Regions from separate parts of the Mesorhizobium sp. M1312 genome, predicted to be linked through region 3. Evidence: predicted binding sites of a transcription regulator. Region 3 holds the regulator's gene; each other region holds the start of a gene.
The links. Region 3 encodes LexA, which represses DNA repair genes until DNA is damaged. Its sites were predicted from a motif close to TGTTCNNNNTGTGTTCNG; they were not measured.
Positions count from the first base shown of each region.

Region 1: the regulator LexA is predicted to act here: its motif matches at 3,411-3,428, upstream of NKH36_RS04200 (ATP-dependent helicase).
Region 2: the regulator LexA is predicted to act here: its motif matches at 3,241-3,258, upstream of NKH36_RS13185 (ATP-dependent helicase).
Region 4: the regulator LexA is predicted to act here: its motif matches at 2,502-2,519, upstream of ssb (single-stranded DNA-binding protein).

Region 1 covers NZ_JAMYLQ010000002.1:301,019-308,311, reverse strand. The annotation lists gene NKH36_RS04205 (TMEM175 family protein) at 1-404, opposite strand, end outside; gene NKH36_RS04200 (ATP-dependent helicase) at 601-3,369, opposite strand; gene NKH36_RS04195 (dienelactone hydrolase family protein) at 3,636-4,481, shown strand; gene NKH36_RS04190 (EamA family transporter) at 4,482-5,387, opposite strand; gene NKH36_RS04185 (Lrp/AsnC family transcriptional regulator) at 5,477-5,956, shown strand; gene NKH36_RS04180 (hypothetical protein) at 5,982-6,179, opposite strand; gene NKH36_RS04175 (thioesterase family protein) at 6,303-6,809, opposite strand; gene NKH36_RS04170 (FAD-binding oxidoreductase) at 6,992-7,293, shown strand, end outside.
Region 2 covers NZ_JAMYLQ010000009.1:82,912-90,204, reverse strand. The annotation lists gene NKH36_RS13195 (DinB family protein) at 80-592, shown strand; gene NKH36_RS13190 (DUF982 domain-containing protein) at 685-987, opposite strand; gene NKH36_RS13185 (ATP-dependent helicase) at 1,145-3,226, opposite strand; gene NKH36_RS13180 (hypothetical protein) at 3,327-3,497, opposite strand; gene NKH36_RS13175 (hypothetical protein) at 3,648-3,806, shown strand; gene NKH36_RS13170 (ABC-F family ATP-binding cassette domain-containing protein) at 4,208-6,085, shown strand; gene NKH36_RS13165 (molybdopterin-containing oxidoreductase family protein) at 6,134-7,293, shown strand, end outside.
Region 3 covers NZ_JAMYLQ010000004.1:13,230-20,522, forward strand. The annotation lists gene gltX (glutamate--tRNA ligase) at 1-1,399, opposite strand, end outside; gene NKH36_RS07035 (ComEC/Rec2 family competence protein) at 1,502-3,958, shown strand; gene lexA (transcriptional repressor LexA) at 3,952-4,689, opposite strand; gene NKH36_RS07045 (molybdopterin molybdotransferase MoeA) at 4,794-5,999, opposite strand; gene moaC (cyclic pyranopterin monophosphate synthase MoaC) at 5,999-6,496, opposite strand; gene trpC (indole-3-glycerol phosphate synthase TrpC) at 6,563-7,293, opposite strand, start outside.
Region 4 covers NZ_JAMYLQ010000012.1:97,718-105,010, reverse strand. The annotation lists gene NKH36_RS16175 (hypothetical protein) at 1-287, shown strand, start outside; partial or broken gene NKH36_RS16170 (MarC family protein) at 688-1,235, shown strand; gene NKH36_RS16165 (OsmC family protein) at 1,323-1,748, opposite strand; gene ssb (single-stranded DNA-binding protein) at 1,883-2,401, opposite strand; gene NKH36_RS16155 (ArsR/SmtB family transcription factor) at 2,638-2,952, shown strand; gene NKH36_RS16150 (SRPBCC family protein) at 2,949-3,416, shown strand; gene NKH36_RS16145 (ATP-dependent Clp protease proteolytic subunit) at 3,438-4,043, shown strand; gene NKH36_RS16140 (hypothetical protein) at 4,117-4,425, shown strand; gene NKH36_RS16135 (hypothetical protein) at 5,091-5,267, shown strand; gene uvrA (excinuclease ABC subunit UvrA) at 5,584-7,293, shown strand, end outside.

The sequences.
Region 1 (7,293 bases), on a different contig from region 3:
GCAGTGTCGTTGCCATGCAGCCGGTGCAGCATGACGACTAGAATGAAGTAGGCGGCCGCGCAAAGCGCCAGGACAACACCGTAAACGGCGACAGGCACCGGCGCGAAATGGTTTTCGCCCATGAAGGCGGTGGTGACGGGCATCAGCGACACCCAGAACAGCAGATGCAGATTGGCCCACAGCACGTGGCCATCCACCCGCTGCACGGTGTGGAACATGTTGTGCAGATTGTTCCAGTAGATGCCGACGTAGATGAAGGACAGCACGTAGCTGAGAAAGGTCGGCCACAGAGGTGCCAACGCGGAAAACTCCGCGCCATGCGGCACCTTCAATTCCAGCACCATGATGGTGATGATGATGGCGATGACGCCATCGGTAAATGCCTCAACCCGTCCCTTGCCCATGGATTCTCTCTGCTGCGCTTGCCTCATCCTAGGCGATCGAAGTGGCTGGAGGGAAGGCCTGGGCGCCGTCGTTCAGCCGTTCGGCGTCTCGGGCGAAAGATGCGCGCGCGCTGGCCCGGCACGCCAAGACCGGTGTCCGGCGGCTCGCCGGCCTGTCTCCCTCCTGCATGGGCCTTTTTTCTGAGCGAGGCTTTTCTCACACCCCGGTGACAAACCCGTCCAGCACGCGTTTCTGGCCGGCCTTGTCGAAGTCGATGGTGAGCTTGTTGCCTTCGATGGCGGAAATGTTGCCGTTGCCGAATTTCTGGTGGAAGACGCGATCGCCGACACTGAAGGGGGATGGCTTGTCAGCGACGGATTTGGCGACCAATTCGCCGTCGATGGTGCGGCCCTTGATCGAGGTGCGGCCGGCGCCATAGCCGGAGTCGGTTTCGCCATAGCCGATGCGCTCGACCTGGTGGCCGGAACGCGAGCCCCAGTTGCGGTCGGTCGCCTCAGTGCGGTTCTGTTGCGCGCGCTGCCAGCCCGGCGTCGCATAAGTGCTGGAGAAGGCGCCGGATTTCTCGGTGCCGCCTGTATTGCCGCCAACATTGTCGAAGCGCGACGCGCCATAGGGGTTCTGCCTTCCTGCCCCCTGGCCGCCCCGTCCGGAGGCGAAGGAGCCGCCGCCGTAGGCATTGCCGTAGCCGCCATAGGAGTTGCCGCTCTCGGCGACCTCGACATGGGCTTCCGGCAATTCATCGAGGAAGCGCGAGGGGATGGTCGATTGCCACAGGCCGTGGATGCGGCGGTTGGACACGAACCACAAATGCAGGTTCTTCTTGGCGCGGGTCAGCCCGACATAGGCCAGCCGCCGTTCTTCCTCCAGCCCGGATCGGCCGCCCTCGTCGAGCGCGCGCTGGTGTGGAAAAAGACCTTCCTCCCAACCAGGCAGAAAAACCGTCTCGAATTCGAGGCCCTTGGCCGAATGCAGCGTCATGATGTTGACGGCGTCGAGCTCGGCGTTCTGCTCGGCGTCCATCACCAGTGCGACATGTTCGAGGAAGGAGCGCAGCGATTCGTACTCCTCCATGGAGCGGATCAGTTCTTTCAGGTTTTCCAGCCGACCGGGCGCTTCCACCGAGCGGTCGTTCTTCCACATGTCGGTGTAGCCGCTCTCCTCCAGGATGGTCTCGGCGAGCTCGGTGTGCGGCGTCGTCTCCAGCGCCTTCTGCCAGCGCTCGAAATTGGCGGCGACTTCGCGCAGCGCCGCGCGCGGCTTCGGCTTCAACTCGTCGCTCTCGGCAAGTTTTTCCGCAGCCTCCAGCATCGGAATGCGCAGCGCGCGCGCCGTGTCGTGGATCTGGCGGATGGTGGCTTCGCCCAGCCCGCGCTTCGGCACGTTGACGATGCGCTCGAAGGCAAGGTCGTCCGCCCCTTGCGCGACGACGCGGAAGAAGGCCAGCGCATCGCGGATTTCGAGGCGCTCGTAGAAGCGCGGGCCGCCGATGACGCGATAGTTGAGGCCGAGGGTGACGAAGCGGTCCTCGAACTCGCGCATCTGGAAGGACGCGCGGACAAGAATCGCCATGTCGTTGAGATTATGCTTCTGCCGCTGGTAGGCCTCGATCGTTTCGCCAACGGCGCGGGCCTCTTCCTCCGAATCCCAGGCGGCATGGACATGCACCTTCTCGTCGTCCTCGGCGATCTTTTCGGTGAACAGCGTCTTGCCGAAGCGGCTTTCATTGTGGGCGATGAGGTGGGAGGCGGTGCCGAGGATATGCGCGGTGGAGCGGTAGTTGCGTTCCAGCCGGATGATCGTGGCGCCGGGGAAATCCTTGTCGAAGCGCAAGATGTTGTCGACCTCGGCCCCGCGCCAGCCATAGATCGACTGGTCGTCGTCGCCGACGCAGCAAATATTTACTTTGTTATCGCTCACGGGCTGTTCCGCGCCTGCCGGCGCGGGCCCTCCGCGAGGGCCTCGCAACGGCTCGGACGGACGGTCGTCCTTGCGGCCTTCGGCCGGAATTCCCGATTCATCCTTCGGAGTTGCCGGTCTATAGCTACCCGCCTCCGTTCTATCCTGAACTCCGGAAAGACTTGGAACGCGACCACCCGGAGAGCCACTTCGTGGTGGTTGCGGCCCGCCCGGCCGCTGCGCAAGGAGCCGCAGCCACATGTATTGGGCAGTGTTGGTGTCCTGATACTCGTCGACGAGTATATAGCGGAAGCGCTTGTGGTATTCCTTCAGCACGTCCGGATAGGCGCGGAAGATGCGGATCGGGTGGCACAGAAGATCGCCGAAGTCGCAGGCGTTCAGCGTCTTCAGCCGCTCCTGATAGGCCTTGTAGAGCTCGCGGCCCTTGCCATTGGCGAAGGCGCGGGCGTCGCCCTCGGGAATATCGGCGGGGCCTAGCCCCTTGTTCTTCCAGCCGTCGATCATCTGGGCGAACTGCTTGGCCGGCCAGCGCTTGTCATCCAGACCTTCGGCCTGGATGAGCTGCTTGATCAGGCGCACGACGTCATCGGTGTCGAGGATGGTGAAGTCGGATTTGAGCCCGGCGAGCTCGGCGTGGCGGCGCAGCAGCTTCACTCCAATCGAGTGGAAGGTGCCGAGCCACGGCATGCCTTCGACATTACCTTCGCCGATCAGCAGACCGATACGCTGCTTCATCTCGCGCGCCGCCTTGTTGGTGAAGGTGACCGCCAGTATCTGCGAGGGGAAGGCCTTGCCGGTGGCGAGGATGTGAGCGATGCGGGTGGTCAAGACGCGCGTCTTGCCGGTGCCGGCGCCGGCCAGCACCAGAACCGGACCCTCGGTGGTTTCCACCGCCAGCCGCTGCTCGGGGTTGAGCCCGTTCAGATAATCGGGCGCATTGTTATGGCCGCTACGGGCAGCCATGGCGCGCGCAGCGATGCCCGACGGGGCCACGGGCCGCGCGTTCGGTTCGTCAAAAAAAGGCATATCTTCCGAAAAGCCGGGCATCTCCCCCCGAATGTAGTGATTCGGCAGCGAAAGGCTAGAAGTGTCTCCGTTTTGTTCTCTGTCCAGGGCCGGAACCTACAAACGGATAGGTTTAACCCACCGAGTCGTGGAGCGCTGCATGCTGGGCTTCACTCATCCGTGACTGGACCATGCGAGCTTCTATCTTATCTTGCGCGGCGGGACTGTTTCCCCAAGCCGAGGAGAGCGTCACGACAAAACCGAGCCCTGCCAGCCCAGCCGTCGCGACACCCGCCATTACCCAGGCGATGATCGACGCTTATGACGAATACACGCATCTGACGCTCGACCGGCGGCGCTTGATGGAACAGTTGACCAGGCTTGCCGGATCAGGTGCGGCGGCGGCCGCAATTGCGCCGCTGCTGGCGGCGAATTCAGCCCGGGCGGCGATCGTAGCCGAGGACGATTCACGCCTGACCGGCGAGGACATTAGCTATCCCGGCAGCGGTGGCGAGATGAAGGGCTATCTGGTCAAGCCGGCCGGCCAGTCCGGCAAGCTCGGCACCGTCATCGTCGTGCATGAGAACAGGGGGCTCAACCCGCATATCCGCGATTTGGCGCGGCGCGTGGCGCTGGAAGGGTTCGTGGCGCTTGCCCCGGACTTCCTGTCGCCGCTCGGCGGCACGCCGGCCGACGAAGACAAGGCGCGTGAGCAGTTTTCCAAGCTCGATCCGGCGCAGACCGTCGCCAATGCGGTCGCAACGGTCGCTTTCCTCAAGGGACATGCGGACGGCAACGGCAAGGTCGGCGCGGTCGGCTTCTGCTGGGGCGGCGGCACGGTGAACACAATGGCTGCCAACGCGCCGGATCTGGCTGCCGCTGTCGCCTATTACGGCATGCAGCCGAAGGCCGAGGATGTGCCGAAGATCAAGGCGGCGCTGCTGCTGCATTATGCCGGGCTCGACACCCGCATCAATGCTGGCATCGACGCCTTCAGGAAGGAGCTCGATGCAGCCGAGGTCGAGTACACGATCTATGTCTATGAAGGTGCCAATCATGCCTTCAACAATGACAAATCCGCGGCCCGCTACGACAAGAACACGGCGGATCTCGCCTGGGGCCGGAGCACCTTCCTCAGGGAAAAGCTTGCCTGATCAGGCATTTGCCGGTTTGTGAAAAGCGACGCCGGCCACCACCAGTGCGATGCCGAGGCAATCGGTAAGGCTGGGTATCTGGCGGAGCACAATGACGCCGATCAGCGTGGCGGTGACCGGCAGCAATGACAGCATCAGCGCGAAGCTCGATCGCGGCAGCCGCGACATGGCAAGCTGGTCGCAGATATAGGGGATGACCGACGAGCAGATGCCAACGCCGATGGCGGCGATGAGCAGTGGCGGCGCCGAGAAGGCCGGCAGCGCATCGGTGAAGCCGATCGGCAGCACGATGACTAAGGCGACCGCCATGGCGGCACCCAGGCCGGCGATGCCGTCGCCAGCGCCGGCGCGGGCAACGCGATGGCCAAGCACGATGTAGCCGACGAACAGCGCGCCGTTGAGGAAGGCCCAGAACAGGCCGATCGGGTCGCTTGACCATTTGACATCGATCAGTAGCAAGGTGCCGACGACGGCAACGGCAAGGGCTGCGAGATTGCGCGGGCTTCTGACGCCTACCAGCGCGACGCCGATGGTGCCGACGAATTCGATCGCCGCGACCAGCGAGATCGGCAAGCGGTCGAGCGCCAGGTAGAAGGAGCAATTCATCACGCCAAGGCAAGCGCCAAAAGCGAGAAGCAGCAGTCGTGTCGGCCGGTCGGCGCGGGCGAAGACCGTCCAGGGCGGGGTCAGCGGCGCGAAGACCAGGGTGGCCGTGACGATGCGCAGCCAGGCCATGCCGAGCACGCCGACATGCGGGAAAAGCAGCACGGCGAATGCCGGCCCGAGATAATGGAACACGGCGCTGACGCCGAACCAGACATGCGGCGGCAGCGAGGTCGCCAGCTTGCCAAAAACAGGGCCGGCGAGCGCAGAGACTGCGCCTGGGGCTTGCGCTTGATCATCCATAGGATCATTATCGCAGGCGATCTTTCTGGTTTATATGGATGATGACCAGCCAAAGAGATCATTGATTTTCCAAAACCAAGGAGTTTTCCCTGAAACGCCTTCGAACCGAAAATCCCGGCTTGGATGCGGCAGATCTGAAAATCCTGCGCCTGCTGGAGAAGGATGCGCGTACCAGCACCGCTGAACTGGCGCGCTCGGTCGGCCTGTCGGCGCCCAGCGTGGCCGAGCGCATTCGGCGGCTGCAGGAGAGCGGCGTGATCGAGGCCTATACGGTGCGGATAAATCCGGCCGCGCTCGGCATGAAGCTGTCGGCATGGCTGCGAATCAGGCCGGTGCCGGGACAACTGGCTGTGGTGGCCGAGATCATCCGCGACTTGCCGGAAATCGCGCAATGCGACCGGGTGACCGGCGAAGACTGTTTCATCGCGCTGGCGCATGTCGGCTCGGTGGCCGAGCTCGAACGGGTGATCGACCGCATCATTCCGTTTGCGATGACCAACACCGCGATCATCCAATCGTCGCCGGTGGTGGCGCGCTCGCCGCTGGAGGCAGTGAAGCGGCAGCCCTGACGGTTAAGGAATTAAGCGCTGCCCGTCAGGCGTGGCCGCGTTTCATCCGCGCCTGCTTCAGGATGGCGCGCCAGCGGATCATGGCGAAAGGGATCGGCTCATTGTTGTTGGCGATGTGAAAAATCTCGTTGTTGAGGTTCTTCAGCGAGCGCCAGAAATCATAGTCGGTGATGCGTGGGTCGGCCGCCAGCCTATCCGCCTCGACCTTGATATCGGTTTTCATGCACGTTCCCCGAACCGCTTCAGCTCCGCCCCCCGTATCAACCCGATGCGGAGGGTTTTCCAACGCCGCGCTGAGTCGTTCAACGCCTCAATTCGGCTTGTTCACGTTAAAACCTTGGTAAGGTTAACGGCGGTCGGACTGCGGTTCAAGCGTCTTGCGACGAATACCGATCGAACGGCCGGCGCGTTCAGGCATCGGCAGCGCCGCATGAGCGGCGCGCATTGCCTCGATCTTGGCCAGCACATCGGCCGGGAAGGGCGCCACCTTCGGTCCGGACATGTCGACATGCAGCGATAATGATTCGGAAGTGGCAGCGAGCCAGCCGTCGACATGACGAATTTCCTGGTAGGCCCTGAGCCGCTTGTCGTCATGGTCGAGGAGTTGGAATGAGACATTGACCTTGTGGTCGAGATGCAGCTCCCTGATATAGCAGACATGGACTTCCGCCGTGTAGATGGTCAGCCGCCGCTGCTTCACATAATCCAGCCCCATCCCCATCATTTCGAACGCTTCGTCGGAGCAGCGGTCGAACAGCACGTTGTAATAGGCCATGTTGAGATGGCCGTTATAGTCGATCCAATCCTTTTCGATGTCCATGGCACGAGAGACGAAGGGGGCGGGGATGGACATCAAGAACTTCCTTCTCGCTGGAAAGAGCGCGGTCGGTGAGACTAGAGCGCACAAAGTACCCTCTAGGGCTTTGAATCTTCGCATCGTGCTTTCCGAAAATCGATTCCGATTTTCGGGCCGATGCGATAAGCATCCATAAATCCATAACAAGGGTGGACACTGGTCCATTCGCGGAGGAATCGATGGCTCTGAGCGACCTCAATCCGGTCGAGCGCAATGAAGAAGGGATCGCCGCCGTGCTCGGCATCCTCAAGCAGCGGCTTGGTGAGCGGTTCCAGACCGGCCAGGCAATCCGCGCCCAGCACGCGCATACCACCACTTACATCCCAACTCAGGCGCCGGATGGCGTGGCGTTTCCGGAGACGACGGCGGAGGTGCAGGAGATCGTGTCGGCCTGCGCCGCGCATCGCGTGCCGGTGATCGCCTTCGGCGTCGGCTCCTCGCTGGAGGGCCATACCAACGCGCCGGGCGGCGGCATCTCGCT
Region 2 (7,293 bases), on a different contig from region 3:
TGGTTTCCGAAAACGGTACCGATTTTCGGGCCGATGCGGCAGGCAGCCGAAACGGGGTCTCGCGGGTCGGGAGAAAAAGATGAAACAGCACTTCATGATGTTTGCAGCCTACAATCAATGGGCCAATAGCCGCATCTACGATGCCGCCGCCGATCTCGATGAGGAAGAATTTCACCGCAATGTCGGGGTTTTCTTCGGCTCGATGATGGGCACGCTCAACCATGTTCTGACTGCCGATCGCATCTGGATGAGGCGCTTTACCGGCGAGGGGGACGCGCCGGCCAGGCTCGACACGATCCTGCACCGCGCCCTGCCGGGCTTGCGGCTGGCGCGCGAGGCCGAAGACAAAAGGATCATCGACTGGGTCGGGGCTTTGAGCGACAAGGCTTTGTCTGGCCGCTTCTCCTACATGACCGTCTCCGATATGCGCACCGTATCGCAGCGATTGGCGCCGGCGCTCGATCATTTCTTCAACCACCAGACCCATCACCGCGGCCAGGCGCACACGATCCTGACCGTTCTGGGCCGGCCTTCGGTGTCACTCGACCTGACGCTGTTCCAGCGTAGCGACGAGGGGCGCGCCTACGCCTGATTTCGATTATCCGGATCGAATTGACAGGAAAACCCGTCGAAGACGAACAGCATCTTCGACGGGCCATAGTCGCAAAGAGGCCTAGCCACGTGTCAGGCGGCGTATCCGCCCTGGCCGCGGGCGGCCGGCTTGACCGAGACCGCCGGCTGGGTCGACGGCCAGAGAATGCCTGCCGTCACCGCGAAGGTGATCAAGGCATCGCGCGCCGCTTCGGGCGAGATCTCGCCGGCGCGTGCCGCCTCGCAGGCCTTCACCGCTGCGCCGTAGCTCAGGCGTCGCCGCGATGGCGGGAACTCGGTCAGGAACTCATGCATGTCGAAGAGCGAAGCGAGCATGCGCTTATGGCCGGCGCCGACGGTTACGGCGACCGGGGTGAAAAATGTCGTGTCGTGCATTCTGGCCTCTCGAATTGGGCGGAGGTGTCGGCGGACGCCGCTCTCCGATCTGAATCGGACGCCCAGAAACGCGGATTGCGGCATCAGGTTCCATGTTGCCGAGATTTGATTTTCGCCACCAAGCTCCGCCGTATGAGCGGCGTGCCGAAGAGGCAGCCTATTTCCACATGTCACGCATGCGGGCGCCAAGGTCGACGCGCACTTGCGGCTGGCGGCGCGGATCGTCCTTGGCCTGGACGCTCGCCCATGATGTCTGTTCGAAGGTGCCGAGGATCGAGGCCGGGATGAAGCGGGTGCGCGAGGCGTAAACGTGACGATCGCCGCGCGCCGCCTGGCCGTGGACGAAAAAGCGCTGCGGCATGACCAGGTGCAGGCCGTCCTTGGCCCGCGTCATCGCCACGTAGAGCAGGCGGCGCTCTTCGTCGATATCCTCCTTCGAGCCGACGGCGAGATCGATCGGGATGCAGCCGTCGACGGTGTTGAGCACGAAGACGTTCTTCCATTCCTGGCCCTTGGCCGAATGGATGGTCGACAGGATCAGATAGTCCTCGTCGCGATGCGGCGGCCCGGCCTCGTCGCTGGTTGCATCCGGCGGATCGAGCGTCAGCTCGGTGAGGAAACGCTCGCGCGAGGCATAGCCCGAGGCGATCTGTTCGAGCTGCAGAATATCGGCCCGGCGCGTCGTTGCGTCCTCGTGGATGCGGTCGAGATGCGGCTCATACCAGAGCCTGACCTGTTCGAGATCAACAGGCCATTTTCCCGACCCGGTGCGAAGCTGCGAGAACAGCGCGACGAAACCCGGCCAGTCGTCGGCGGCGCGTTGCGGCGGCCGGTAGCGCGCCAGCCCCATCGCTTCGTCGAGCGATGTCGCCATGGTGTCGACGATCTGCGAAGCCGCCGAAGGGCCGATGCCGGGCAGGAGCTGCAGCACGCGAAAACCGGCAACGCGGTCGCGCGGGTTTTCGGCGAAGCGCAGCACCGCCAGCACGTCCTTGACATGGGCGGCGTCGAGGAATTTCAGCCCGCCGAACTTGACGAACGGGATGTTGCGGCGCGTCAGCTCGATCTCCAGCGGCCCGCTGTGGTGGGAGGCGCGAAACAGCACGGCCTGCGCCCTTAGCGCCGTGCCGGCCTCGCGCTCGGTCAGGATCGCCTGGCAGACGTAACTCGCCTGCTCGGCCTCGTCGCGAACGCTGACCAGCTTCGGCTTTTCCGCCGATTTGCGCTCCGACCAGAGGTTCTTGGTAAAGCGCTCCGAGGCCTCGCCGATCACCGCATTGGCGGCGGCCAGAATGGTCTCGGTCGAGCGGTAGTTGCGCTCCAGCATGACGATCTCGGCCGGCCGCGCGAATTGTTTGGGGAAGTCGAGGATGTTGCGCACTTCCGCCGCGCGAAACGAATAGATCGACTGCGCGTCGTCGCCGACCACCGTCAGCCCGGATCCGTCCGGCTTGAGCGCCGTGAGGATCGCGGCCTGCAGCCGGTTGGTGTCCTGGTACTCGTCGACCAGCACATGGTCGAACCGCCCGCCCAGATGCGCTGATATCTCCGGCTCGCCGGCCATCTGCGCCCAGTAGAGCAGCAGGTCGTCGTAATCGAGCACGTTCTGCGCCTGCTTGGCCTCGACATATCGGGCAAACAGCGCCTTAAGCTGTTCTGCCCAACCCGCGCACCAGGGAAACACCGAACCGAGAATCTCGCCGAGCGGCGCCTGCGCGTTGACCGCACGCGAATAGATCGCCAGGCACGTGCCCTTGGTCGGAAAACGGCCTTCGGTTTTCGAGAAGCCGAGTTCGTGCCGAGCGAGGTTCATCAGGTCGGCCGAATCCTCTCGGTCATGGATCGTGAAGGCCGGATCGAGGCCGATCTCCAGCGCATAGTCGCGCAGCAGCCTGGCGCCAATGCCGTGAAATGTTCCGGCCCAGCTCAGCGCATCGGTGATGATGGAAGCGTCCCGGCCGAGCACCTCGCCCGCGATGCGCTCGACCCGCTTGGCCATTTCCGATGCGGCACGACGCGAAAACGTCATCAAAAGGATGCGCCTGGGGTCAGCGCCCCTGACGATCAGATGCGCGACGCGATGCGCCAGCGTGCTGGTCTTGCCGGAGCCGGCGCCGGCGATCACCAGTAACGGCCCGGCGACCTTGCCGTCGCCATGCTCGACGGCGAGGCACTGCTCGGCATTCAGCTTCGCGAGATAGGCAGGCCGGAAAGTCGAATCATGGGCAGCGAGGTTCATTGCCCATCAAGCATCGTTTCTGCTTTGTTCGCAACGCTTTCGACGCGAAAGTTGCGATCGCTGCGTTCGATTCTCCGGCGCACCAGCCGATGAACTGGACCTAGCGCTGGGGCTCTACGCCTATCGCCGCCGACTGCCGCGGCAACGACTTGTCGTCATCGGGAGACGGCAGCAACAGCGGATCGAAGTCGTCGGGCACCTCGTCAATGATTTCCCGGACTATGCGGTAGGTCACGTAAACAGCGGCCCCGGCTATGAGCAGGCGGATCATGATTTTCTCCATTGGTGTGGACCAACCGAAGAGGCGCCGTTTTGTTCCTCGCTTTCTCGTCTTGTTTCCCGCCTCCGAACGCCCCGAGCTCTGCCTGACCCGCGCAACCAAATCGGCACCGCCTCGTTTGCCCGATGACAGGAGGTTGCGATGAACAAGCTCTCAATTTTGCTAGCCCCGACCTGGCTCGTTTTGGCGGCTGCGCTGGCTGTCGCGGCGTGCGATAACAACATTCCCCCGACAAAGGCCCCCGGCGCCGATCAAAACCCGCAGGTCGACCCTGCGCCCAACTCGAAGCCAGACGGATGATCAGCCCCGGACGCCGCCGGCGCAGTGAACGGTGTGAGGAAAAATGGCCGGCGCCGCTTGGGAGGAGATGGCGCCGGCCAGGCGGGTATCAGGTCCGCCGCACACCTAGACATAGCTGAGTCTTGCCCTTGCGTCATGGTGCGATCGCGGAACACGACCGCCTTGCCCCAGCAATTAACTGACAAATACGCAATTTTCCGGATGCAAGAGGTCGATGCTCGCCAGGCGCCATCATCTGGTCGTCGCGACAGGTTCCTGCCCCAATGCGGGGTGACCCCTTGTCCGGCGAGCCTGCCGCGGCATCAGGCAACCTGCCGCCGCCGGCCGTTTTCATGGCCTTATGCGGCCAACCGGCGCTCAAGCTCTTGCGAAGCGCTGACGTCCCGTGCAAAAGCGCGGCCATGCTGATCATTAACGACCTTTCGCTCCGCATGGCCGGACGTCTGCTTCTCGACCATGCCTCGCTGACCTTGCCGGCCGGCAGCAAGGCAGGCCTCGTCGGCCGCAACGGCACTGGCAAGACCACTTTGTTCAAGGCGATCACCGGCGACCTCGCCTCCGAGACCGGCTCGATCGGCCTGCCGAAGAACACGCGCATCGGCCAGGTGGCGCAGGAAGCGCCCGGCACCGAGGAGCCGCTGATCGAGATCGTGCTCAAAGCCGACCTTGAACGCTCCGCATTGATCGAGGAGGAAAAGTCGGCGACCGATCCGCACCGCATCGCCGACATCCACATGCGGCTGGCCGATATCGACGCCCATTCGGCCGAGTCGCGTGCCGCCACCATCCTCGCCGGCCTCGGCTTCGACGACGGCGCCCAGCGGCGGCCGGCCTCGTCGTTCTCCGGCGGCTGGCGCATGCGCGTCGCACTCGCGGCGGTGCTGTTTGCCGAGCCCGATCTGCTGCTGCTCGACGAGCCGACCAACTACCTCGACCTCGAAGGCACGCTATGGCTGGAAAACTACGTGTCGAAATATCCCCACACCGTGCTTCTGATCTCGCACGACCGCGACCTGCTCAACCGCGCCGTCAACTCGATCGTCCATCTCGACCAGAAGAAGCTGACCTTCTGGCGCGGCGGCTACGACCAGTTCGAACGCCAATACACCGAGCAGCGTGAATTGCAGGAGAAGGGCAGGGTCAAGCAGGAAGCCGCGCGCAAGCACATGGAATCCTTCGTCGAGCGCTTTCGGGCCAAGGCTTCCAAGGCGAGACAGGCGCAGTCGCGGATCAAGGCGCTGGAGAAGATGAAGCCGATCGCCGCAATTGTGAACGACAACGTGCGGCCGTTCTCCTTTCCCGAGCCAGTAAAGACCGTGGCCTCACCGATCATTGCGCTGAACAACGTCAATGTCGGCTATGTCGAGGGTGAGCCGATCCTGAAAAAAATGACGCTGCGCATCGATGCCGACGACCGTATTGCGTTGCTCGGCGCCAACGGCAACGGCAAGTCGACTTTCGCCAAATTGCTGTCCGGCCGCCTGAAGCAGGAGACCGGCACCATGACGGTGGCGCCCGGGCTGAAGGTGGCGATCTTTGCCCAGCATCAGCTCGACGATCTCCGGCCGAACGAAAATGCCTATGAGCATGTCCGCCGGCTGATGCCGGAAGCGCCGGAATCGAAAGTGCGCGGCCGCGTCGCCCAGTTCGGCCTGACCACCGAAAAGATGAACACCGCCGCCAAGGACTTGTCCGGCGGCGAAAAGGCGCGTCTGCTGATGGGCCTGTCGGCTTTCGAGGGGCCAAACCTGTTCATCCTCGACGAACCGACCAACCATCTCGACATCGACAGCCGTGAATCGCTGATCCATGCGCTGAACGAATTTTCCGGCGCCGTCATCCTGATCTCGCACGACCGCCATCTGCTCGAGGCAACGGCCGACCGGCTATGGCTGGTCAAGGATGGAACGGTCAATCCTTTTGACGGCGACCTCGATGACTACAAGACGCTGGTCACCGGTGTCTCCGGCGACCGCCGCGGCAAGCGCGAAGCCGAAAAAGCCTCGAAGGCCGACCGCCGCCGCGACGCGGCCGCACGCCGCGCTACCTTCGAGCCACTGGCCAAGGAGATTCGCGCCACCGAAGCGCTGATGGACCGCATCCGCAAGCGCATCGACTTGATCGAGGACGAACTCGCCAACCCGGCGGTCTATGAAAAGGACCCGTCGACGGCGACACGGCTGGCCAAGGAGCGCTCGCAGCTGGCCCAGACGCTGGCCGCCCATGAGGAAAAATGGCTGTCGATGTCGGCGGAATACGAGGAAGGCACGGCGGAGTAGCGCAATCTGGCCCTACACGCCGCCGCCATAAACGGCTAGTTTGGCCCCATGAATCAGCACGCCAAGCTCAGGATCGGCCATTCGGCCTGCCCGCATGATTGCCCGTCGACCTGCGCGCTCGAGGTCGAGCTGCTCGACAGCAAGCGCATCGGCCGCGTCCATGGCGCAAAGGCCAACACGTATACATCAGGCGTCATCTGCGCCAAGGTCGCCCGCTATGCCGACCGCGTCCATCACCCCGATCGCTTGTTGAAGCCACTGATCCGCGCCGGCGCCAAGGGCGAGGGCGTCTGGAAGGAAGCGAGCTGGGAGGTCGCACTCGACCTCGTCGCCGAAAAGTTTATCGAGGCCGAGGCAAAATACGGCTCGGAGACGGTCTGGCCCTATTACTATGCCGGCACGATGGGGCTGGTGCAGCGGGACGGCATCGAGCGGCTGCGCCACGCGAAAAAGTATTCCGGCTTCTTCGGGTCGATCTGCACCAATCTGGCATGGACCGGCTGGATGATGGGCGCCGGCGCGCTACGCGGTCCCGACCCGCGCGAGATGGCCAAGTCCGACTGCGTGGTGATCTGGGGCACCAATGCCGCGGTCACCCAGGTCAATGTCATGACCCACGCGATCAAGGCGCGCAAGGAACGCGGCGCCAAAATCGTCGTCATCGACGTCTACGAGAACGCGACGATGAAACAGGCCGATCTCGGCCTGGTGCTGAAGCCCGGCACCGATGGCGCGCTTGCCTGCGCGGTGATGCATGGGCTGTTCCGTGACGGCATGGCAGACCGCGCCTATTTGGAAAAATACACCGACGATCCGCACGGTCTGGAAGCGCATCTTCAGACGAGGACGCCGCAATGGGCGGCTGATATCACCGGGCTTTCGGTCGATGAGATCGAGGCCTTCGCCCACCTCGTTGGCACGACGAAGAAAACCTATTTCCGCCTCGGCTACGGTTTTTCGCGGCAGCGCAACGGCTCGGTCAACATGCATGCCGCCGCCTCGATCGCCGCGGTCACCGGCTGCTGGCAGTATGAGGGCGGCGGCGCCTTCCATTCCAATTCGGGCATCTTCAAACTGAACCAGGAACTGCTGGAGGGCACGCGGATGCGCGACCCCGCAATCCGCCACCTTGACCATTCGCGCATCGGCCCGGTGCTGACCGGGGCTGAGGATGCGCTCTATGGCGGCCCGCCGGTGACGGCGCTGCT
Region 3 (7,293 bases):
CCAGGCTTTCCTCGCGACCAAGCACGGCAAGCACATCGAACACGCCGGGCGAGGTGCTTTTGCCGGTGAGTGCGGCGCGCAAAGGTTGGGCCACAGCACCGAGCTTATGGCCCCCGGCCAGTGCATATTCGCGGATCGCAGCCTCCGCCGCTTCGGCCGTCCAGTCGCCTGAAATCGCCTTCAGCGCCGCGTGCGCGCCCCGCAGGATCTCGCGCGCCTCACCGCCCAGCAATGCAGCCGCCTTCTCGTCAATCGGCAGCGGCCGCTCGGTGAACAGGAAGGCGGCGCCGTCGGCCAGCTCGACCAGCGTCTTGGCGCGCTCCTTCAAGCCTGGCAGCGCAGCGAGCAACTGCTCCTTGCGTGTCTCGTCGAGGCGCGCTGCGATCGCCGGGCCGCCTTCGAGATAGGGCAAGGTGTTGATGAAGATACCGAGCAATTCGGCGTCGTTCATGCGGCGCATGTGCACGCCGTTCAGCGCCTCGAGCTTGGCGAAGTCGAAGCGGGCGGCTCCCTTGTTGACATCGCCGATGTCGAACCATGCAATCATGTCGGCGATCGACATGATCTCGTCGTCGCCGTGGCTCCAGCCGAGCCGCGCCAGGTAGTTGAGCAGGGCCTCGGGCAGATAGCCCATGGCACGATAGGCTTCGACGCCGAGGGCGCCGTGCCGCTTCGACAGCTTGGCGCCGTCGGCGCCATGGATCAGCGGGATATGCGACATCGACGGCACGTCCCAGCCCATGGCTCGATAGATCACCATCTGGCGGGCGGCATTGGTCAGATGATCGTCGCCGCGGATGATGTGGGTGATGCCCATGTCATGGTCGTCGACGACGACCGCATGCATATAGGTCGGATTGCCGTCCGAGCGCAGGATGATGAAATCGTCAAGATCCTTGTTGGGGAAGCGGACTTCGCCCTGCACGAGGTCATGCACCACCGTCTCGCCGTCGGCCGGAGCCTTGATGCGGATCGCGCCCTTGGCGCCGGCCGGCGCCTCCGACGGGTCGCGGTCGCGCCAGCGGCCGTCATAGCGGGGAGGCAGCCCCTTGGCACGCGCGCTTTCGCGCATCGCCTCCAGCTCGGCCGGCGTCGCATAGCAGTAATAGGCCTTGCCGAGCCGCACCAACTCCTCGGCGACGGCGCGGTGGCGCGGCGCGCGCTCGAACTGCGATACCGGGTCGCCGTCCCAGGTGAGGCCAAGCCAGGAGAGCCCGTCGAGGATGGCGGCGGTTGCCGCATCGGTCGAACGGTCACGATCGGTGTCCTCGATGCGCAGCAGCATCGTGCCGCCGGTGTGTTTCGCATACAGCCAGTTGAACAGCGCCGTACGCGCCCCGCCAATATGGAGGAAGCCAGTGGGCGAGGGGGCAAAACGGGTGACGACCTTGTCGGACATGGAACTCTCAGGCAAGCCCAGGAAACGGATGTGATTGCGCGGACTTTCGCGCGTCGCGCGTTCATGTAGCATAGGAGGTCAAGGGCGCAAGGGGCAGACCCGATGGCTGGACCGGGCCGCGGCGTGGACGAGAGCGAGGGCGCGATCACAAGCGTCAGCGAACGGTCGCTGTTTGCGGACGTTCCTTACGCCGAGCCGCTACCCGTTTTGCTGCCTGCGTCGCACCCGGGCATTCAGCCTCTTTCGCCGGACCGCTCCGCGCCAACACCGGCTCCAACACCTGGGCCTGTCATTCGTTTCCGCCGACAGCTCAGCCGTCTTTCACCATCCGGTATCCGCAACAGCGTGGCCTCGGCAGCCGGCCTGGAACTCGACCGCGGCGTCGCCTTCCTGCTGGTGCCGGTTTTTCTGGCATGCGGGGTGATCGTTTACTTTTCGCTTGCCGTCGAACCGGACTTTCCGCAGCCCATTGCCGTCGTGGTCCTCACGGCATTGTGTGCGGCGGTGACGCGCTCATGGCGCAAAACGCATTTGTGCTTCATGGCAGCGTTGCTGTGCGCACTCGGTGTTCTCGCCGCCAAGGTTGAAACCTGGCGCGTGGGAACGCAGATGCTCGGTTCGGAAATCCAGACCCAGCTCACCGGCCGTGTCGTTAGGCTCGACCAGATGGCGAACGGCCGGATCAGGCTGACCATCGACGTGATGTCGACCGCCCGGCCGACACTGCGTTATGCGCCGAAAGGTGTCAGGGTTTCGGCACGCAAAATTCCCGCTGAGATGACCGCAGGCTCGGTCGCAACCGGCTATGTGAGGCTTCTGCCTCCGACTGGCCCGGTTAGGCCGGACAGTTATGACTTCTCCTTCGACAGCTATTTCGCCGGTATCGGTGCCAGTGGCTTTTTCCTCGGCAATCCGAAGATCGTCGTTTCCGAAGATGCACCGTTCGCCGCGCGCCTTTCTTCCTCGATCGAAAAGGCGCGCGAAACCATCGCCGACCATATCAGGGACAGCATCGGTGGCGCCGAGGGGGAGATTGCCGCCGCGCTGATCGTCGCCGTGCGTGCCGGCATTCCCGAAGAGATAAACGAATCGATGCGGCGCACCGGCATCTACCACATCATCTCCATTTCCGGCCTGCACATGGCGCTTGTCGCCGGCGCCATCATGGGATTGCTACGCGGCGCACTTGCGCTGTTTCCCGATTTTTCGTCGCGCCGGCCGGTCAAAAAATATGCGGCTGCCGCCGCACTCGTTTCCATCGCTGCCTATCTCATTTTTTCCGGTATCGTGGTCGCGGCTGAGCGCAGCTTCATCATGCTGGCGGTAATGCTTGTCGCCGTGCTGTTCGACCGGGCGGCACTCACCATGCGCAATCTGACGATTTCAGCCATCGCGGTCATCGTCGTGTCGCCGCACGAGGTGGTCGGCCCAAGCTTCCAGATGTCCTTCGCCGCGACCGCTGCTCTCGTGGGCGCCTATGCCGGCTGGTCCGACTATTGTGCCGACAAGGCCACGGCGCCGCTACAGCGACGGTCACCGGTCGCTTTCGTCACGCGGAAACTCGCCGCTGGGACAGGTACCATCGCAATGACCTCCATCATTGCCGGCAGCGCCACCGCGCTCTTTGCCATCTGGCACTTCCAGCGCGTCTCGCCGCTTAGCCTGTTCGCCAATCTGGCCGTCATGCCGATCGTCACGGTCGTCATGTTCCTGGCCGTCGTCAGCGCCTTGGCAATGCCTTTCGGCTTGGATGGGCCTTTCCTCTACATGATGGGCAAAGGGCTGACAGCCATGATTGCAATATCGGGATGGATCTCCGAGCGGTCGCCGATCGATGCAGTCGGACTGATTTCGTTGCAGTCGGTTCTGCTGGTGACGGTCGCCCTGGTCATCGCCACGATGGCGACGACATGGTTGCGGCTTGCGGCACTTCCCTTTGCGCTCGCCGGCCTGCTGACGATTTCCGAGACACGCACCCCCGACGTGCTGATTTCGGAAGATGCGCATCTGGTGGCGCTGCCGATTGGCGGCGGCGAACTTGCCGTCAACCGGGTGCGTTCGAACGAATTCATCACCGACAACTGGAAACATGCGCTGGTTTCAGCGACCATTGTCGAGCCCGAGACATTCGAAAAAGGAGACGTGCGGTTCGACCTCGCCGATCCGGCCGACCTGCCGCCGGGAGCGCCCTTCTACTGCACTGCCGGCCTGTGCCTCGCCCGGCATCCGTCCGGCGCGATCATCGCGCTCGCCGACAACCGTAAAACCGCGCGGCCAGCCTGTGCCTTTGCGGATCTGATCGTCATCGATGATGCCACAGCCTATTACAATCCCTGCCGCAATCCGCTGGTTCTTGTCGTCACCAAACGGCAGCTCGCTCGCATGGGCAGTGCCGCCGTCTTCTTCGATCCGCTATCGGCGACGACGCGCGCAGAAATCCGTTTTGCCGTCAGACAGCCCTATAGGCCCTGGCACGAGCAGCGAAGATTTTCGCGCGAGGCGAGGGGCCTGCCGCCGTACCGCAAGGCCGAGAAGCCCAAAAAGGCCACCACTCAGTAACGCCGGATTAGTCCGACGAGCTTGCCTTGCACCTTGACCCGGTCCGGCCCGAAGATGCGCGTCTCGTAGGCCGGATTGGCGGCTTCCAGTGCGATCGAGGCGCCCTTGCGGCGGAACCGCTTCAGCGTCGCTTCCTCCTCGTCGACCAAGGCGACGATGATCTCGCCAGGCTGGGCGGTGTCGGCGTTGCGGATTATGACCGTGTCGCCGTCGAAAATGCCGGCCTCGATCATCGAATCACCCTTGACCTCCAGCGCGTAGTGCGTGCCGCCGGTGATCATATCCGGTGGTACCGAGATCGAATGCGTCTGGTGCTGGATCGCGTCGATCGGCACACCGGCAGCGATGCGGCCCATCACCGGGATGGAGACGGTGGCAACGACGTCGTCGTCATTGCCGGCCGCGGGCATGCGCGAAGGCGCCGGCTTGATCTGTCGTCCGAGGCTGCCCTGCCCAAGGCTGCCCTGAATGACGCTCGGCGAGAATTTGCGCGCCGCATTGAGGCCGGGCGCGATCGAATCGGGCAGGCGCAGCACCTCCAGCGCACGGGCGCGGTTGGGCAGGCGGCGAATGAAGCCGCGCTCCTCCAGCGCCGTGATCAGCCGATGGATTCCCGACTTGGAGGCGAGGTCGAGCGCTTCCTTCATCTCGTCGAACGAGGGCGGAATGCCGCTTTCCTTCAGCCGCTCGTGGATGAACATCAGCAGTTCGTGTTGTTTGCGTGTCAGCATCGCGACCCCCAACAGAATCAGAAAAACAAACCCAGAACAAACACTATCTGTTCCAGTTGTGTTCCGCAACCGTTTAAAGTTTAATGAAAGTGTTGACGTTTTGTTCAGCGTAGCATCAGCACGCTGCAGGCGACGCCCGTCGCGGCTGGGGGAGCGAATGGCTCGCGCACGATCAGCCCGTTGGCGTCGGCCAGCATTTTGAGCATCGACGAATCCTGGATGCCGAACGGGGTCGCCAGCAGCGTGCCGGCTTCTTCGCTCACCACGGCGCGTACATAGTCCTGCCTGAGATCGTTGGCCGGCATGGCGGCGCCGAGCCGCGCCTGACGCAGGTCCTGCCGAAAAGCGCGGCCGCCGAGCCGCGCAAGCAGCGGCTTCAGAAAGAGCTGCGTGCAGACCAGGCTCGCCACCGGATTGCCGGGCAGGCCGATGCAGCGGATGTCGCCGAGCCGCCCGAACATCAGCGGCTTGCCGGGCCGCATGGCGATTTTCCAGAAATCGAGCGTCATGCCTTCGCCGGTCAGCACGTCATGGACCAGGTCATGGTCGCCGACCGAGGCGCCGCCCAGCGTGACGATGACGTCGGCGCCTGCATCGACCGCTTTTTTCACCAGCGCGGCGATCGCCTCCTTCCGGTCGGGGGCGATGCCGAGATCGAGCGCGCTGGCGCCGACCGAGCGGGCCGCGGCGGCGACGCCATAAGCATTGGACGAGATGATCTGGTCGGGGCCAAGATCGCTGCCCGGCGGCAGCAATTCGTCGCCGGTGGCGATGATTGCGACCAGCGGCCGTTTCACCACGCTGACCTGCGGATGGTTGGCCGACGCCGCCAGCGACAATGCCGCCGGATCAAGCAGGCGGCCTTTCTCCAGCAGCACGTCGCTCTTCGAGAAATCGAGCCCGAGGCGGCGGATGTTGCGGCCTTCAACGGTCGACGCGGTCACTTCGATGCTGCCGCCGCCGAGGTCGCGGACATTCTCCTGGATGACGATGGTGTCGGCGCCTGCCGGAAGCGGCGCGCCGGTGAAGATGCGGACGGCCTGCGCCGGGCCGACTGTTCCGGCAAAGCCGCGTCCGGCCGGCGCTATGCCGATCACCGAAAGTCTTGCGGGCACGGACGCGACATCCTTGGCCCGCGCGGCAAAGCCGTCCATGGCGGACGCGTTGAACGGCGGCTGGGTGCGAAGTGCTATGAGCGGCTCCGCCAGCACGCGGTCGGCGGCGTCCATCAGGGCGACGCTTTCAGCTTGCGAGGGCGCAGCATCTTCAAGCAGACGCTCGAGCGCCTCGGCGACCGGAAGCAGTGCCATTATCGGCCTGCCTCTTGGGCGCCTACCTTGTAGTCGCCGGATTTGCCGCCGGTCTTTTCCACCAGCCTGATGCCCGAAATCACCATGGCGCGGTCGACCGCCTTGGCCATATCGTAGATGGTCAAGCAGGCGACCGAGACGGCGGTCAGCGCTTCCATCTCGACGCCGGTCTTGCCGGTGACGCGGGCCAGCGCCGTGACCTTCAGGCCGGGCAGCGCCGCGTCCGGTTCGATGTCAACGGATACGTTGGTCAACAGCAGCGGATGGCAGAGCGGGATCAACTCATGCGTCCTCTTGGCCGCCATGATGCCGGCGATGCGCGCCGTGCCCAGCACGTCGCCCTTCTTGGCATCGCCGTCGAGGATCATTTTGAGCGTCTCTGGCAGCATCGAGACAAGACCTTCGGCGATTGCCGTGCGCGTCGTCTCCGCCTTGTCGCCGACATCGACCATATTGGCTTCGCCTTTCGCGCCAAGATGGGTGAGGGCGGCCGACATCGTCAGGTCACCTCAGAGCGACGTGCGTCCGTTTGGACGCACAAAGTACGCTCTAATGCTTTGAATCTATGCATCGTGCTCTCCGAAAATCGATTCCGATTTTCGGGCGGATGCATTTGCGGGCGCCTTGCCCGTCAAAAGCAGGTGCGTCGCAATGGCCACGTCCTGTTGCCGCATCAGGCTCTCGCCGACGAGGAACGTACCAATATCGCTCCGTTCCAGTCTGCGGCAGTCTTCGTGCGAGAAAATACCGCTCTCGCTGACCAGCAGGCGGTCGACCGGCACCATCGTCGCAAGCCGCTCCGAGGTTTCGATGCTGGTTTCGAACGTCCGGAGGTTGCGGTTGTTGATGCCGATCAGCCGTGATGACAATTTCAGCGCGCGTTCCGTCTCGGCCTCGTCATGCACTTCGACCAGCGCGTCCATGCCGAGTTCGAACGCCGTCGTTTCGAGTTCGCTGGCCACGGCGTCATCGACGCTCGCCATGATGATCAGGATGGCGTCAGCGCCCCACGCGCGGGCTTCGAACACCTGATAAGGCTCGAACAGAAAATCCTTGCGCAAAGCGGGCAATGTCACGGCGTTGCGCGCATCGGTGAGGAATTCAGGCGCACCCTGGAAGGACGGTGCGTCGGTCAGCACCGAAAGGCAGGCGGCGCCACCTTTCGCATAGGCCCTGGCCAGTGCCGGCGGATCGAAATCGGCGCGGATCAGGCCCTTGGACGGGCTCGCCTTCTTGATCTCGGCAATCAGCGCGAAATTCCCGGATCTGCGCTTGGCTTCAAGGGCCGAGAGAA
Region 4 (7,293 bases), on a different contig from region 3:
AATGGACTTTCTATGGCACGACACTGCGCGTCTATGACCCCGGCGTCGACGCCTGGCATATTTTCTGGAGCGATCCGCGCACCCAATATTACAGCCGCCAGCTCGGTCGCGCCGAGGGCGACACCATCGTCCAGCAAGGCGCTGACGGCACCGGCGCTTCGGTGCGCTGGAGTTTCTCCCGCATCACCGAAAATTCCTTCCGCTGGCTGGGCGAACGCTCGCAGGACAACGGCGCGACCTGGCGGCTCGAAGTCGAGTTCCTGGCGCGGCGCGCGGGGGGAAGTTAATGGGCACCGAGGAACGCAGCGGTGCGAAATGAGAGCCGCAGCGATCCTTCCCACCCCCCTCTGTCCTGCTGGACATCTCCCCCGCAAGGGGGGAGATCGGATGTCACATCAGCCTTCGCCAAATCTCCAACGTTGAGCAAGATAGCGCGGCTGACTGAGCTGCCAATCTCCCCCCTTGCGGGGGAGATGGCCGGCAGGCCAGAGGGGGGGTGCTGTCCCGTCGACATCAAAAGGTTTCCCGGCACGCGGGCAGTTTCTCCAGCAGTTTTCACCGCTCCTACTTTGCTCTACCAATGCTGGGGTCTCGGGCACGGCCCGGCGGGGAGGGTCAGAGATGCCGAGCTTCGACAGCCTGTTCAATGCCTTCGTCACCATTCTCGTGACCATCGACCCGCCTGGCCTGGCGCCGCTCTTCCTCGCCGTGACACGCGGCATGAACCGCGAGGAGCGCAACCAGGTTTCTGTCCGGGCCTCGATCATCGCTTTCCTGGTGATGGCGCTGTTTGCAATCGCCGGCGCATCGATCCTGTCGGTGTTCGGCATCACGCTGCCGGCGTTCCGCGTCGCCGGCGGGTTTCTGCTGTTCTTCATAGCCTTCGAAATGGTGTTCGAGCGCCGGCAGGACCGCAAGGAGAAGATCGGCGACGTCGCCATCACCAAGGACATGATCCACAATATCGCCGCCTTTCCGCTGGCGATCCCGCTGATCGCCGGTCCGGGAGCGATTTCAGCGACCGTCCTGCTGTCCGGCTCGTTTCCAGGTTTTGGCGCGCAGGCAGCCCTTGTCGGCATCATCGCGATCTGCTGGTGTTCGTGCTGGCCGAGCGCATCGACCGCATCCTCGGCCAGACCGGCCGCTCGATCCTGACCCGGCTGCTCGGCGTCATCCTGGCGGCGCTCGCCGTGCAGTTTGTCGCCGATGGCATCAAGGCGCTGATGGCGGCATGACAATGAAAGCGGCCTCGCGCTTGATTGCCGAGGCCGTCATTTTCATCGTCCATCTCGCGCGACGAGCCGCCGCCACTGGACGCCATCCTACTTAGCCGTGGTGTCGATGACTTCGAAGTCGTGGGTGATCTCGGCGGTCTTGGCCATCATTGCCGAGGCCGAGCAGTATTTTTCGATCGACAGGTCGATCGCCCGTTTCACCTTGTCGGGCGAAAGCGCGCGGCCCTTAACGATGAAATGCATATGGATGCGGGTGAACACCCGCGGCTCCTTCTCCGCCCGGTCGGCGTCGAGCTCGACCACACAGTCTTCGACCGCCTCGCGGCCCTTTTCGAGGATGTGGACGACATCATAGGCCGAGCAGCCGCCGGTGCCGAGCAGCACCAGTTCCATCGGGCTTGGCCCCGGCGTCTTGCCGTCCGGCCCGAACGCGGTCCCAAGCACAACCTTGTGGCCGCTGCCGGACTCGCCGACGAACGTGCGCTCCTCGACCCATTTGACCCGTGCTTTCATCTGATACGTCCTTTCACCGCGCACTACTCAAACGGACAACGTCCCGAAAATCCAAGACAGATTTTCGAGACGCCAATGCGTGGCCCCAAATAGCTGGCGTTGTCAGCTCGCGCAGAGCCGTTTGCTCCGAAGGATCAGAACGGAATTTCGTCGTCGAGTTCGCGCGACGAACCGCCGCCACCCTTACTGCCGCCACCGCCGCCGCGATTGAAACTCTCGCCCGGGCCGGACTGGCCGAAGTCCGAACCGCGGCTGCTGCCGCCACCGGCATAGCTGCCGACCTGACCGCCCTCGCCCTGCCCGCGTGCGTCGAGCATCTGCAGCTCGCCACGGAATTTCTGCAGCACGATTTCGGTCGTGTAGCGGTCATTGCCGGTCTGGTCCTGCCATTTGCGCGTCTGCAACTGGCCCTCGACATAAACCTTCGCACCCTTCTTCAGATACTGCTCGGCGACCTTGGCGAGCTGGTCGTTGAAGATGACGACATTGTGCCACTCGGTCTTTTCCTTGCGCTCGCCGGAAGTCTTGTCGCGCCAGCTTTCCGACGTGGCGACGCGGATATTGACGACCGGCTCACCCGAATTCAAACGGCGGATTTCCGGGTCCGCCCCGAGATTGCCCACCAGAATGACCTTGTTGACGCTACCCGCCATGATACTTCTCCGCGCTCATCCGAAACAAAATTTCTGTCGCTCACCTTATAGACTGCGGACAATCCCCGCCTGCCGCGGCTGCCTTTTCCCACAAGGTTTTTGTTCTCTTTTCGTTCTAGGCCCACCAAACCCAACTGTCAAGGAATGTCAGCAATCGATGGGGTTCGCCGCGCCATTTCATATGGGCGCGAAAAGACCACTTGCCAAATCAATAAGTGTAGACTTATGCTTCTATCATGATCGAAGCAGAGATTTTTCGAGCGCTTTCCGACCCGACGCGCCGCGCCGTCTACGAGCGGCTCTCCGCTGGCGAGATGACCGTGTCGGAATTGCGCAGCGGCATGACCGTGTCGCAACCGGCCGTGTCGCAGCATCTCGCGGTGCTGCGCGGCGCCGGCCTGGTGGTCGAGCGGCGAGCCGGCCGCAACGCCTATTATCGCGCCGATCCGCAAGGGCTCGACCCACTGCTCGGTTGGATCGAGCGCTACCGCGCGTTCTGGCCCGAGCGTATCGAAAGGCTCAAGGCGGTTTTGAAGGATATGGATCAATGACGGCAAAACAGCATTCAGACATGGCGGCAGATTCGATCGAGTTCGAGTGCGAGCTTCCAGAGCCGCCGGAAAAAGTGTGGCGGGCGCTGACGGTACCAGACCTGCTCGCAGCCTGGATGATGCCGAACGACATCAAGCCTGAAATCGGCGGCCGCTTTGCCTTTGCTAAGGCTGATGCGCAGATCGAGTGCGAAATCCTCGACGCCGAGCCAGAACGCCTGCTGCGCTATTCCTGGCGGGAGCGGCCGGCGCCTGGCAATACAGCGGATCCGCTGGACAGTATCGTCACCTTTACGCTCGACCGCACCGTGTCGGGCGGTACGCATCTGCGCATCGTCCACAATGGATTTACGCGAGTAGCTGCGCCTGCGGTTGCAGGCACCGGTTGCCGGCTTTCGCTCAACGCACACAGCCCCAGACAGACCATTGCCGCAAACGCGCCTCGCCTCCTGCGTGCGGCCTGAGCGGCACAACGGAGAAAAGCGATGAGCGGTTTTGCCAACCTTGTGCCGATGGTGATCGAGCAGTCGAGCCGCGGCGAACGCGCCTTCGACATTTTTTCGCGGCTGCTGCGCGAGCGCATCGTCTTCATCAACGGTCCGATCGACGACAATGTGTCGGCGCTGGTCTGTGCCCAGCTTCTGTCGCTGGAATCCGACAATCCCGATAAGGAGATTTCGCTCTACATCAACTCGCCGGGCGGCGTGGTGACCAGCGGTTTCGCCATCTACGACACGATGCAGTATATAAGCAGTCCGGTATCGACCGTCTGTATGGGCTTTGCCGCCTCAATGGCCTCGTTTCTGCTGATGGCGGGCACGCCGGGCCGGCGCATCGCGCTGCCCAACACCAGCATCCTGCTGCACCAGCCGTCAGGCGGTTTCCAGGGCCAGGCCTCCGACATCCAGCGCCACGCCGAAGGCATTCTCAGGACCAAGCGGCGGATGACCGAGCTTTACGCGCACCATTGCGGTCGCACCTTCGAAGAGGTCGAACGCACGCTCGACCGCGACCATTTCATGACCGCCGAGGAGGCAAAGACTTGGGGGCTTGTCGATCATGTTTTTGACACGCGTAAAAGGGCGGCGTGAAAGATAGCCGGCTCATGAGCGACGACGGCCAAGTCATTCTGCGAGTTTGATCGCCACTGGTCTGGCTTCGACCATGGCGCGGCGATATAGTCCGCCGATGCTCGACAAGATTTCACGCAGCCGTTTGAACCGCGTAGTCATCGGTGTTGCCGTCGCGGCCATGACCTCCGGAGCGGCGTTCGCCGAAGACAATTCAACGCCGTCGGAGAACGGCACACTGCCCGGAGTGGCCGGCGACTGTCGCATCGCCAAGCCGGCTCCCGACCCCGACGATGCCGTGCCCAGCGACGGCCAGTTCAAGATCGGCGATACCGACGTCAGGATTTCCGGCAGCATAACCTTCGATGTCGGCGCCGGCGAGATCAACGTCCCCCGGCGATAGGAAACATCCATCGGCCGTCTCGCTGCCACTGATCTCAAGGCACTCGTGCCGCTTGCGGCCATTTGAAACGAACGGCCCCGCCGCTGCTTCCGCAAACGGTCGGGGCTTTTTTTGGATCTAAAAATCCAAAACTCGCCGGGAGTACACTGCCGGCTTTTGATTTCGGATGCTTCGCGGCGTTCAGCCGACGATCCGACTAGTAGTCTCTGATTTTATGGGGATCGGCAGGTCACGGTTTGTCGGGCGGCGTAAACGCCTAGCCCTGGCACTTATGCCTGCCGCGGCTCCAGCGACACGTGGAGCCTCAGGGGACTGTCCGGTGGAGTCATTCCTCTGCTCTCCTTTTCTGTCCATTGCGACTGGCGTCGTCCGAAGCACATATCGCAAAAGCCCGCGGCGTCTCGCAGGCCACCTTGGGTGGCGAGGCCATCGAAAGACAGCCGGCTTCGGTGACGTTTGGAGTCTGCCCCCCTGAGGCTGAGACGTCAACCGTTGGATAGCCGATTACAAAAAATGTGATCGCTTAAATGGCAAATCCGAAATTCGCTCCAGTTTTGAGCAGCGCGGGGTCGGCCGTGGATTAGAGTGCTGCGTGGTGCGCGCGAAGAGTGACTATCGACAGATGCCCCCATTTGCTAGAGTACGCAGTTTGGAGTGGAGAGGGTATGTATCTCCTTATTCTGTCGGCCCTTGTGGGATTTATCTTCTGCTCGGTCGGCTTGGTTTTGCTCGTGAGAGGCCATGGGAAGAAAAGCGACCGCAACGTTCTACGCTCGTCGTATTGGTTTGCTGCGGCGGCAGCGATTGTATTAATGGGTACGGTTTCTTTTGTTGCGGTGTGACTTCGCTCTCCGTCGGCGGGCCGCGTCCACGTCGGTCGCTAGCAGCCCGCCCGTTTATAGGTCCGCGACCCAGCAAACGCGTGGAACTTCAAACCCACCATGATGGGGCGGTTTGTGAAGCTGGTTTCACAGACGCATTTGTCAGGAGCGTGTTCGGCCTTTGTTCTTTCCGCTTGCTCGCCCGCGCGAAAGACGGTTAAAGGCTTTGGTCGAGAGTTGTGGCGTCTCTCGAAAAGGTGACGAAATTACCTACATAGGGGATGGTCGGGACAACCCGCCATCCCATGAGATTCCAGATCTGAGGCGGCGACCGGCGATGGCCGACCATAAATATCTTTCCATTCGCGGGGCGCGCGAACACAATCTGAAGAATGTCGATCTCGATCTGCCGCGTGACAGCCTGATCGTCATGACCGGCCTGTCGGGGTCCGGCAAGTCGTCGCTCGCCTTCGACACCATCTATGCCGAGGGCCAGCGCCGCTATGTCGAGAGCCTGTCGGCCTATGCGCGGCAATTTCTAGAGATGATGCAGAAGCCTGATGTCGACCAGATCGACGGATTGTCGCCGGCCATCTCAATCGAGCAGAAGACCACTTCGAAGAATCCACGCTCGACGGTAGGCACGGTCACCGAGATCTACGACTACATGCGCCTGCTGTTCGCGCGCGTCGGCATTCCCTATTCGCCGGCCACCGGGCTGCCGATCGAGAGCCAGACGGTGTCGCAGATGGTCGACCGCGTGCTGGCGGTCGAGGAAGGCACGCGTCTGTTCATCCTGGCGCCGATGGTGCGCGGCCGCAAAGGCGAGTACCGCAAGGAACTGCTGGAGCTGCAGAAAAAGGGGTTCCAGCGCGTCAAGGTCGACGGTGTCTTTTACGAAATAGCCGACGTGCCGGCGCTGGACAAGAAGTACAAGCACGATCTTGACGTCGTCGTCGACCGCATCGTCGTGCGCGGCGATCTGGCGACGCGGCTTGCCGATTCGATCGAGACCGCGCTGAAGCTCGCCGACGGGCTGGCGGTGGCCGAATTCGCCGACCGGCCGCTCGACGCCAGCCAGACCGGCGAGGATTCGGTCAACAAGTCGAAGAACGAGACGCATGAGCGCATCCTGTTCTCGGAAAAATTCGCCTGCCCGGTGTCCGGCTTCACCATCCCCGAGATCGAGCCGCGGCTGTTCTCCTTCAACAACCCGTTCGGCGCCTGCCCGACCTGCGACGGCCTCGGCAGCCAGCGCGCCATCGACGCCAGCCTGATCGTGCCCGACGACAACCTGTCCCTGCGTGCCGGCGCAGTCAGCCCATGGGCGAAATCGACTTCCCCTTATTACGTGCAGACGCTCGAAGCGCTGGGCAAGGCCTATGGCTTCAAGCTCGGCGACAAGTTCCGGGATCTGACCGAGGAGGCAAAGCAAGCCATCCTGCATGGCACCGGCGAGCGTGAGGTCACTTTCCAGTATGATGACGGCCTGCGCTCCTACAAGACGACCAAGACCTTCGAAGGTGTCATTCCCAATCTGGAGCGGCGCTGGAAGGAAACCGAATCCGCCTGGATGCGCGAGGAGATCGAGCGCTTCATGTCCGCCACGCCTTGCCCGGCCTGCCGCGGCTACCGGCTGAAGCCGGAAGCGCTTGCGGTGAAGATTGCCGGCAAGCATATCGGCGAAGTCACCGAACTGTCGATCCGCAAGGCCGACCAATGGTTCACCGAGCTGCCCGCTTCGCTCAGCGACAAGCAGAACGAGATCGCGGTGCGAGTGCTCAAGGAAATCCGTGAGCGGCTGCGCTTCCTCAACGATGTCGGGCTCGACTATCTTACGCTGTCGCGTAATTCCGGCACGCTATCGGGCGGCGAGAGCCAGCGCATTCGCCTGGCCTCGCAGATCGGGTCCGGCCTGACCGGCGTGCTCTATGTGCTGGACGAGCCGTCGATCGGCCTGCACCAGCGCGACAATGCGCGCCTGCTCGACACGCTGAAGCACCTGCGCGACATCGGCAACACGGTGATTGTCGTCGAGCATGACGAG